Regions from separate parts of the Rhizobium sp. P1_E6 genome, predicted to be linked through region 1. Evidence: predicted binding sites of a transcription regulator. Region 1 holds the regulator's gene; the other holds the start of a gene.

Region 1 (4,419 bases):
ATGTTTACGCCGTCCGTGGTCGTGATTGTAGGCATCGCGTCGCTCCATCTGCGCTGTTAAACATTCATTGGAAGATAATAAATCACTAAATAAAGCCATCCATCCACGCGCTATTGCAATAGCCGACGCAAGATTGCCACGCATGCCTCATCTTTCGAGGCCCAGGCACATGATCCGACACAAGAATTGGTCAGTCTCACATAATGTAGGTCAGCGCCGATAATTGCGGGTCACGACAGGTAGGCTTTTAGACATTTAGCTTTCCTTCTCTGACTGGACACAGTTGACTGCGAAATACTTCCGATGAAGCATTCGACTATGTCCCTAGATTGCGGCGTTAATTAAATCCCCCTTTTATCAAGGACAAATACCTTGTACGTTCGAGCTATGCCTTAAAGGCATAGCGGGGACGCGATGGAACTCAGGCATTTGCGCTATTTTATTGCTGTTGCGGAAGAGGGAAGCTTACTGACCGCAGCCGAGCGGCGGCTACACACTTCCCAGCCCTCACTCAGCAGGCAAATTCGCGATCTGGAAACCGAAGTCGGTGTAAAACTGCTGGAACGGCAGCCGCGCGGCGTGACGCTCACCGCCGCCGGTAAAGTGTTTCTTGATCACGCGCGGCTGGCGTTGTTGCAAGTCGAGGCGGCTGCGGAAGGGGCCCGGCGGGCAGAGCAGCCGCAAAAGCAGTCGTTCACTATCGGTTTTCTCGCAGGGCAAGAGGTCGTGTGGCTACCCCATGCACTGCGCATTATTCGTGAGGAAGCGCCGGAGGTTGAAATCATATTGTCCAGTCAGTCTTCCCCGGACCTTGCTCTGGCACTGATGCGAGGCAAGCTGGACGTCGCTTTCCTTCGCCCCGAGACGCAGAGTGTTGGTGTGTCGTTCAAGTTTTTAGCCAAGGAGCCACTGATCGCCGTGCTGCCGGCTGACCATCGCTTGACGTCGCAGAAAAAGATCCGGCCACAGGATCTTGCCCGCGAAACTTACGTCAGTTCGGCTAGAATTTCTCCGGTCTTGCAATCCGTGATCCAGGAGTACGCGTCGAACRTTGGGATCACACTCAAGGCAGAGTACGAAGGTGAAGGCCTACCATCAGCAATGTCGCTCGTCGTGTCTACAGGTGGAATAACGCTTATTCCGCTTTATGCGCAAAATATGCTGACGCCAAATGTCGTTGCCAGAGCACTTGAGGGTGTGCCTCCGACAATTGATCTCACCTTAGGATACAACGATTCAAATTCCTCACCTTTGCTCCGCCGATTTTTGTCTCGTTCTGATGAACTAGTCGCCAACGTACAAAATCAGAGCATCATCCGCTATGCTGAAGTTCCATAGCAGAGCTCACGCTCATCTTGGTGACGGCTTCGATTGGCTAGCGCCAGCAAGCCGACAGTCCCCTTCCGGCCCCAAATCAGTCGATGCTCAAGGCTCAGAGAATGTTCGCAATCGGCGCATAGCAGATGTCCCCGTCATCGCTTGAGCCCTCGCGATGCAAGGGGCATGTCGGTCAAGGCGTCAGCAAGCCAACGTCTACTCTTAAAAAGCCCACCCGAACAAACAAACGGGCCGCCCGGTTACCCAGACGACCCGTTCGTGACCTCCGATCACTCGGATCAGGCTTCCATGGAATATCCCGCGCCGCGGACGGTGCGGATGACATCCTGCATGTTGGAGAAATTCAGCGCCTTGCGCAGGCGGCCGACATGGACGTCGACGGTGCGTTCATCCACGTAGATATCGTGACCCCAGACGCCATCGAGAAGCTGCGAGCGGGAGAAGACCCTGCCCGGCGACGACATCAGGAATTCCAAGAGGCGGAATTCGGTCGGGCCGAGGCGGACTTCGCGGCTCTTGCGATGGACGCGATGGGTTTCGCGATCGAGCTCGATATCACCACACTTCAAAACGGTGGAGAGAACCTCCGGACGGGCGCGTCGCAGCATCGCCTTGACGCGGGCAACGAGTTCCGGCGTGGAGAAGGGCTTGACGACATAGTCATCCGCGCCGGTCGAGAGACCGCGAACGCGCTCGCTCTCTTCGCCGCGTGCCGTCAGCATGATGATCGGCAGACGCTCGGTTTCCGGCCGCATGCGCAGCCGGCGGCAGAGCTCGATGCCGGAAACGCCCGGCAGCATCCAGTCAAGGATGAGCAGGTCCGGGGTGCGCTCCTGAAGCCGGATTTCGGCCTCGTCGCCACGGAGGATCGTATCCACCTCGAAACCTTCAGCCTCGAGATTGTAGCGGAGAAGCACGCTGAGTGCCTCTTCATCTTCAACAACTGCAACTCTTGGGATCATGCGTGTCAGTCTCCTAATGCATGATCCTTAAACCGGGGGTGATTTAAGCAAGGGACCATGCAGGAACTCGGAATTGGCTGCGACCCTTGCGCGCCCCAGCGCGGGGCGCGCACGCAATCGGCAGGTCCAGATTACTCCGTCACCGCACCAACGGTATTGGAGCTGTCGTCCTTCGGACGCTCGCCCTCCGGCTGGGCGCCGGTTGCCATGTAGTAGATCGTCTCGGCGATGTTGGTTGCATGGTCGCCGATGCGCTCGATGTTCTTGGCGCAGAAGAGAAGATGCGTGCAGCTCGTGATGTTGCGCGGATCTTCCATCATGTAGGTCAGGAGTTCGCGGAACAGCGAAGTGTACATCGCGTCGATCTCGTCGTCGCGTTCGCGGATCGCATTCGCCTTGTCAGCTGAACGATTGGTGTAGACGTCGAGCACTTCCTTGAGCTGGACGAGCGCCAGTTCGGAGAGATGCTCGAGGCCGCGGGCGAGCTTGCGCGGAACGCCGGTGCTCTGCACCGCGATGACGCGCTTTGCCGTGTTCTTGCCGAGATCGCCGACGCGCTCGAGGTCGGCGGCGATGCGGATCGAACCCATGATCTCGCGAAGGTCGGAGGCCATCGGCTGGCGACGGGCGATCGTGACGATCGCCTTGTCGTTGATCTCGCGCTCGGCGTGATCGAGGATCACATCGTCGGAAATGACCTTCTGAGCAAGCGCGGTATCGCCGTTGACGAGCGCGCGGACAGCGTCGCCGCCCATCTGTTCGGCAAGACCACCCATCTCGGAAATGCGCCGGGACAGGAATTTCAGATCGTCATCGTAAGCAGAGAAAATATGTGTTGATGCCATGGGGCTTTGTCCTCGAAAATCGGGAAGGCTTCACATCGCCAAAATCAGCCGAAGCGACCCATGATGTAGTCCTGGGTACGCGGATCGTCCGGGTTGGTGAACATCTTGTCGGTATCGTTCTCCTCGACCAGGTTGCCGAGGTGGAACATAGCCGTGCGCTGCGATACGCGAGCGGCCTGCTGCATGGAATGCGTCACGATGACGATCGTGTAGTTTTCACGCAGCTCGTGGATCAGCTCTTCGACCTTGGCAGTTGCGATCGGGTCGAGCGCCGAGCAGGGCTCGTCCATCAGGATGACTTCCGGGCTGACGGCAACGGCGCGTGCGATGYACAGACGCTGCTGCTGACCGCCGGAAAGGCCGGTGCCGGATTCATGCACGCGATCCTTGACCTCATTCCAGAGGCCGGCGCGCTGCAGGCTCGTCTCGACAATCTGGTCGAGGTCGGCCTTGGACTTGGCAAGGCCATGGATGCGCGGACCGTAAGAAACGTTTTCATAGATCGTCTTCGGGAACGGGTTCGGCTTCTGGAAGACCATGCCGACGCGGGCGCGAAGTTCGACGACGTCGATGTCGGGATCGTAGATGTCGTCGCTATCGAGCGTGATCTTGCCGGTGACGCGGCAGCCGTCGATCGTGTCGTTCATGCGGTTCAGCGACCGCAGGAAGGTGGACTTGCCGCAGCCCGAGGGGCCGATCAGGGCGGTCACGGTGTTTTCGCGGACGTTCAGATTGACATCGAAAAGCGCACGCTTCTCGCCGTAATAAACGGAGACATCCTGACCGATCATCTTATACGGGACGTTGCTCATTTTCTGGTCCAGCGCCTTCTCGACTGCGGCTTCCGTCAACATGTTCATGATCTTTACTCCGTTTACCAGCGGCGCTCAAAGCGACGACGCAAGAGGATAGCTCCGAGGTTCATGACGATCAGGAACAGGAGCAGGACGATGATGGCACCCGAGGTTCTTTCCACGAAGGCGCGCTCGGCTTCATTGGCCCACATGTAGACCTGAACCGGGAGTGCCGTGGAAGGATCGAGCGGGCTGGACGGCGCCTGGGCGACGAAGGCGACCATACCGATCAGCAGCAGCGGCGCGGTTTCGCCGAGTGCGTGGGCAAGGCCGATGATCGTGCCGGTCAGGATGCCGGGCATGGCAAGCGGCAGCACATGGTGGAACACCATCTGCATCTTGGAAGCACCGAGGCCGAGGGCGGCCGAGCGGATCGACGGCGGCACGGCGCGCAGTGCGGCACGCGTGGCGATGATGATC
Region 2 (4,419 bases), on a different contig from region 1:
AGAAGCTCGGCGAAGCACTGCTGACGCCGACCCGCATCTATGTGAAGCCGCTTCTGAAGGCGATCCGTGAGACGGGCGCGCTGAAGGCGCTGGCGCATATCACCGGCGGCGGCTTCCCGGAGAATATTCCGCGCGTGCTGCCGAAGCATCTTGCAGCCGAAATCGATCTCTCGGCCGTCAAGGCGCCCGCCGTCTTCTCATGGCTTGCCAAGACCGGTGGCGTCGAGGCCACGGAAATGCTGCGAACTTTCAACTGTGGCATCGGTATGATCGTCGTCGTTGCCGAAGAGAATATTGCCGCCGTTTCCAAGGCGCTTGAAGCCGAAGGCGAGACGGTCGTCACCCTCGGCCGCATGGTCGCCCGGGCCGAGGGCGCAGCCGGCACGATCTACAAGGGCACGCTCGCCCTATGAGTTCGCCGCGCAAACGCACTGTCGTCTTCATTTCCGGCAGCGGCTCCAACATGATGGCGCTGGTGCAGGCGGCAAAATCGGCCGATTATCCGGCCGAGATCGTTGGCGTGATCTCCGATAAGGCAGATGCGGGCGGGCTTGCCAAGGCGGCCGCCGAGGGTATTCCCACCTTCGCCTTCGTGCGCAAGGACTATGCGAGCAAGGACGAACACGAGGCGGCGATCCTTGCCGCGCTCGACGCGCTTTCGCCCGACATCATCTGCCTTGCCGGTTATATGCGGCTGCTTACTGGCGCCTTCATCCAGCGTCATGAAGGCCGGATCATCAATATCCACCCTTCCCTGCTGCCGCTTTTTCCGGGACTGCATACGCATCAGCGGGCGATCGACGCCGGCATGCGGATCGCCGGCTGCACCGTGCATTTCGTCACCGAAGGCATGGATGAAGGCCCTGTCATCGGCCAGGCGGCCGTACCGATACTGACAGGCGATACCGCCGATGCGCTGGCCGGACGCGTGCTGACCATCGAGCACCAGCTTTATCCGCAGGCGCTCAAGCTCTTTGCCGAAGGCAAAGTGAAGATGGAAGGCGGCAAAGCAATCGGGGCGACAGCTTCCGCCGCCGCCCCCAAATCCCAGCTCATTTCGCTGATCGCCGACTGACGCTTCAACTTCAGGCCGCGAGGGCCTGAAGCGGATGCAGGGTGCCGTCGCTGTAGACGAACTGGCCGCCGCGGAACGTGGCGCGGATGCGATGCACGTCGCCCGGCTCGATCACAACCATATCGGCGCGCTGGCCGATGGCGATCTCGCCGCGATCCATCAGGCCGGCGGAACGCGCCGCGTTTGATGTCGCCATCGCGACCGCGGCCGGAAGACCGCCCTCGACGGTTTCTGCCAGCTTGAAGATGCCGGGCACGAAAGCCGCTGGATGATAGTCGGCGGCAATCACGGTCAACAGACCGGCCTTTGCGGCATCGAGCGCGCTCAGATTGCCGGACATGGACTTGCCGCGCAGTGCGTTCGGCGCACCCATCAGCGTCCAGAGACCACGGCGGCGGGCTTCCTCGGCCGCCGGCAGCGTTACCGGGAATTCGCTGATCGTGACGCCGAGATCGAACATTTCGATGACCTTCTCGACGCTGTCATCGTCGTGCGAGGCGAGCGAGAGGCCATGCTTCTTCGCAAGCGCGACGATGTCCTTCAGCTTGGCGTCGATCTCGGGATTGTCACGCATGGCGATGCGCTTGGCGACAACTTCGGCGGCCATTTCCTCGGATATGGCGCGGCGCTCGGAAATGCTCTGGATATAGCTCTTGATGTCATTGTACTGGCCCTGCCCCGGCGTGTGGTCGGTCAGCGAGACCATGTCGATATGGCCGGCTTCCAGCAGGCGCTCCAGAGTCGGCGCCGCACCGATATTGGTAATCTCGTAGCGGGCATGGACGCGGTGATCGATCAGCAGATTGTCGCGTAGCGTGTTGATGCCTTCGATGACGGCCGATGTCGTCTCCAGCGAGCGGACGTGGCCGTAGACGCTTTCCGTCGCAAAGGAGACGGCGGCGAAGGCCGTGGTCACGCCGGCAGCCGCGAGCTTCTTGTCCAGTTCGTGGATGCCGAAATCGATCGGCATATGGGCGTTCGGGCGCGGCGCAATCTCGCGCTCGATCATGTCGCCGTGCAGATCGACGAAACCCGGCATCAGCAGACGTCCGCCGCCGTCGATCACGGCATCGGTGACCGGCTCTGGCCGGATCTCGACGATCACACCGTCTTCGATCCGCACAGAACCTTCGCTCACAACCTCGCTGGGCAAAACGAGGGTGAAATTACCGAGCCACATGGGCTTTCTCCTGACCGCATCCGATGATTGTTAAAGGGCAGCGCTTAGTCCCGCATCATGACAATTGCATGAAGAATTCCCAGAAACTCAGCCAAGGCGAATGGACGGGCAGACATCGCGTTGCACGCCGAGCGATCAGCCGGAAAGCAGGCCCTTGTTCGACAGAATCCACTGCAGCAGCATGATCGTCTTGAGATCGATGATCTCGCCCTTTTCGATCATCGCGACAGCCTCCGGCAGCGGTATTTCCAACACCTCGATATCCTCGTGCTCCTCCGCCAAACCGCCGCCGTCGGATGTGCGGTCGGCGGTATCGATTGCCGCTGCAAAGAAATGCACGACCTCGGTGATGGAGCCTGGAGCCGTGTAAGATTTGAACAGGAAGCGGACGTCACGAATCGTATAGCCGGTCTCTTCCATCGCCTCGCGGCGGATGGCGGCTTCGGGTTCGTCTCCGTCGAGCAGGCCGGCCGGGACTTCGATCATCCACGCTGGGTCGCCATTCACGTGGGCCGGCAGGCGAAACTGCTTCACCAGAACGACGATATCGCGCTTGGGATCGTAGAGCAGGATGCAGGCGGCCGGCGTGCGGTGATAGACCTCACGCGGAAGGCGATGGGTCTCACCCTTCCGGTCGGTATAGTCGAGCTGATAGCCGACCAGCTTCGTCCAGCCGTCGGACAGGATTTCCTTGCCGACGATTTCCACTTTTGCCTTAGATTGCGTCATATGACGTCCTTGCGAAGCCAGACCTTGTTGTCGTGGACGGCAGCGCCGCCATAGGGCGCCACGGGATCGGCGCCGGTGAGAACGTTGATGCCTTCGCCATCGACATGCGCCTTGTTGGGCCAGAGACCCTCGGCAATCAGGACGCCAGGTTTAACCTCTGTTGTCACGCGGGCATGAATGCGCAGGTCGCCGCGCACATTGCCGATATGGACGAGATCGCCATTGTCGATGCCATTGGCTTCGGCATCGGCGGGATTGATCATCACTTCCGGGCGACCTTCCTTCTGGCGCGACGTCTTGGTTTCCGAAAAGCTTGAATTCAGGAAGTTGCGCGCCGGCGAAGTCGCCAGGCGGAAAGGATGCTCGGGATCGGCGAGCTCGATGACGTCGACCTGATCCGGGAACGGCGGGAGCTCTGCATAGGGGCCGAGCGTACCGACGGAAGCCGGCGGCTTGTTCGGGGCGGGACCGTTCACCCAGTCCGGCCGGAAATGAAACTTGCCGTCGGGATGAGCGAAACCATCAAGATAGTGTGCTTCCTCGAAGGCCGGCTGGCGGTCGAACCATTTATGTTCGAGGAAATGGTCGTAGTCCGGCAGGTTGCTCGCGGCCAGGACGCGGTCGACCATCTCGCGCGCCGTGAAGCCGAAGCCGGGGCGATCGGCGACACCGAGGCGTTTTGCCAGTTCCTCGATGACGAAGAGGTTGGTGCGCACGGTCGGTGGCGGTTCGACGAGTTTGGGGCCGAGCAGGATGTGGTTCTGGCCGCCGGCGCGGTAGATGTCGTCATGCTCGACGAACATGGTGGCGGGAATGACGATATCGGCCATTTCGGCCGTCTCGGTCATGAACTGCTCGTGGACGGCGACGAAGAGGTCGTCGCGCGCAAAACCGCGCTTTACCAGCCGCTGTTCCGGGGCGATATTCACGGGATTGGTGTTCTGGATCAGCATGGCCGTCACCGGTCCGCGATGGCGGAGTGCGACGGCATCGCCGGTCAGCGCACGGCCGATCTGCGACTGGTCGATCATGCGGATATCGGCATCCTTCATCGACTTGCCGGTCAGCTCCGCATTGTTCATGCGGAAGATATCGCTGTTGGAATGGAAGGCGCCGCCGCCCTCATATTGCCAGGAGCCGAGCACTGTGGCGACGGAGGCAGCCGCATGCATGGCGACCGCGCCATTGCGCTGGCGGGTGAATCCGTAGCCGAGACGGAAAAACGTCTTCTTGGTCGTGCCGACGAGCTTGGCGAAGACTTCGATTTCATCGACCGAAAGACCTGTTATCGCGGCCGCCCATTCCGGCGTCTTTGTTTGCAGATGCGCTTCGAGGCCGGCGGGATCGTCGGCATATTTCGCCATGTAATCGCGGTCGGCATAACCGTCGCGGAAGGCAATGTGCATGACGGCGCAGGCAAGTGCTGCATCGGTAC

The links. Region 1 encodes PhoB, which activates phosphate uptake and scavenging genes when phosphate is short. Its sites were predicted from a motif close to TGTCATNNANCTGTCAT; they were not measured.
Region 2: a site for PhoB is predicted at 2,313-2,329, ahead of AC1D35_RS14735 (alpha-D-ribose 1-methylphosphonate 5-triphosphate diphosphatase). Genes of this name have one in related genera too.

What each region holds. Positions count from the first base shown of each region.
Region 1 covers NZ_JBFUBG010000006.1:11,064-15,482, reverse strand. Annotated here, with positions in the region: gene AC1D35_RS05485 (alpha/beta fold hydrolase) at 1-35, opposite strand, end outside; gene AC1D35_RS05480 (LysR family transcriptional regulator) at 415-1,338, shown strand; gene phoB (phosphate regulon transcriptional regulator PhoB) at 1,617-2,300, opposite strand; gene phoU (phosphate signaling complex protein PhoU) at 2,432-3,145, opposite strand; gene pstB (phosphate ABC transporter ATP-binding protein PstB) at 3,190-4,005, opposite strand; gene pstA (phosphate ABC transporter permease PstA) at 4,020-4,419, opposite strand, start outside.
Region 2 covers NZ_JBFUBG010000024.1:34,922-39,340, forward strand. Annotated here, with positions in the region: gene purM (phosphoribosylformylglycinamidine cyclo-ligase) at 1-413, shown strand, start outside; gene purN (phosphoribosylglycinamide formyltransferase) at 410-1,075, shown strand; gene AC1D35_RS14735 (alpha-D-ribose 1-methylphosphonate 5-triphosphate diphosphatase) at 1,086-2,255, opposite strand; gene AC1D35_RS14740 (NUDIX domain-containing protein) at 2,391-2,984, opposite strand; gene AC1D35_RS14745 (molybdopterin oxidoreductase family protein) at 2,981-4,419, opposite strand, start outside.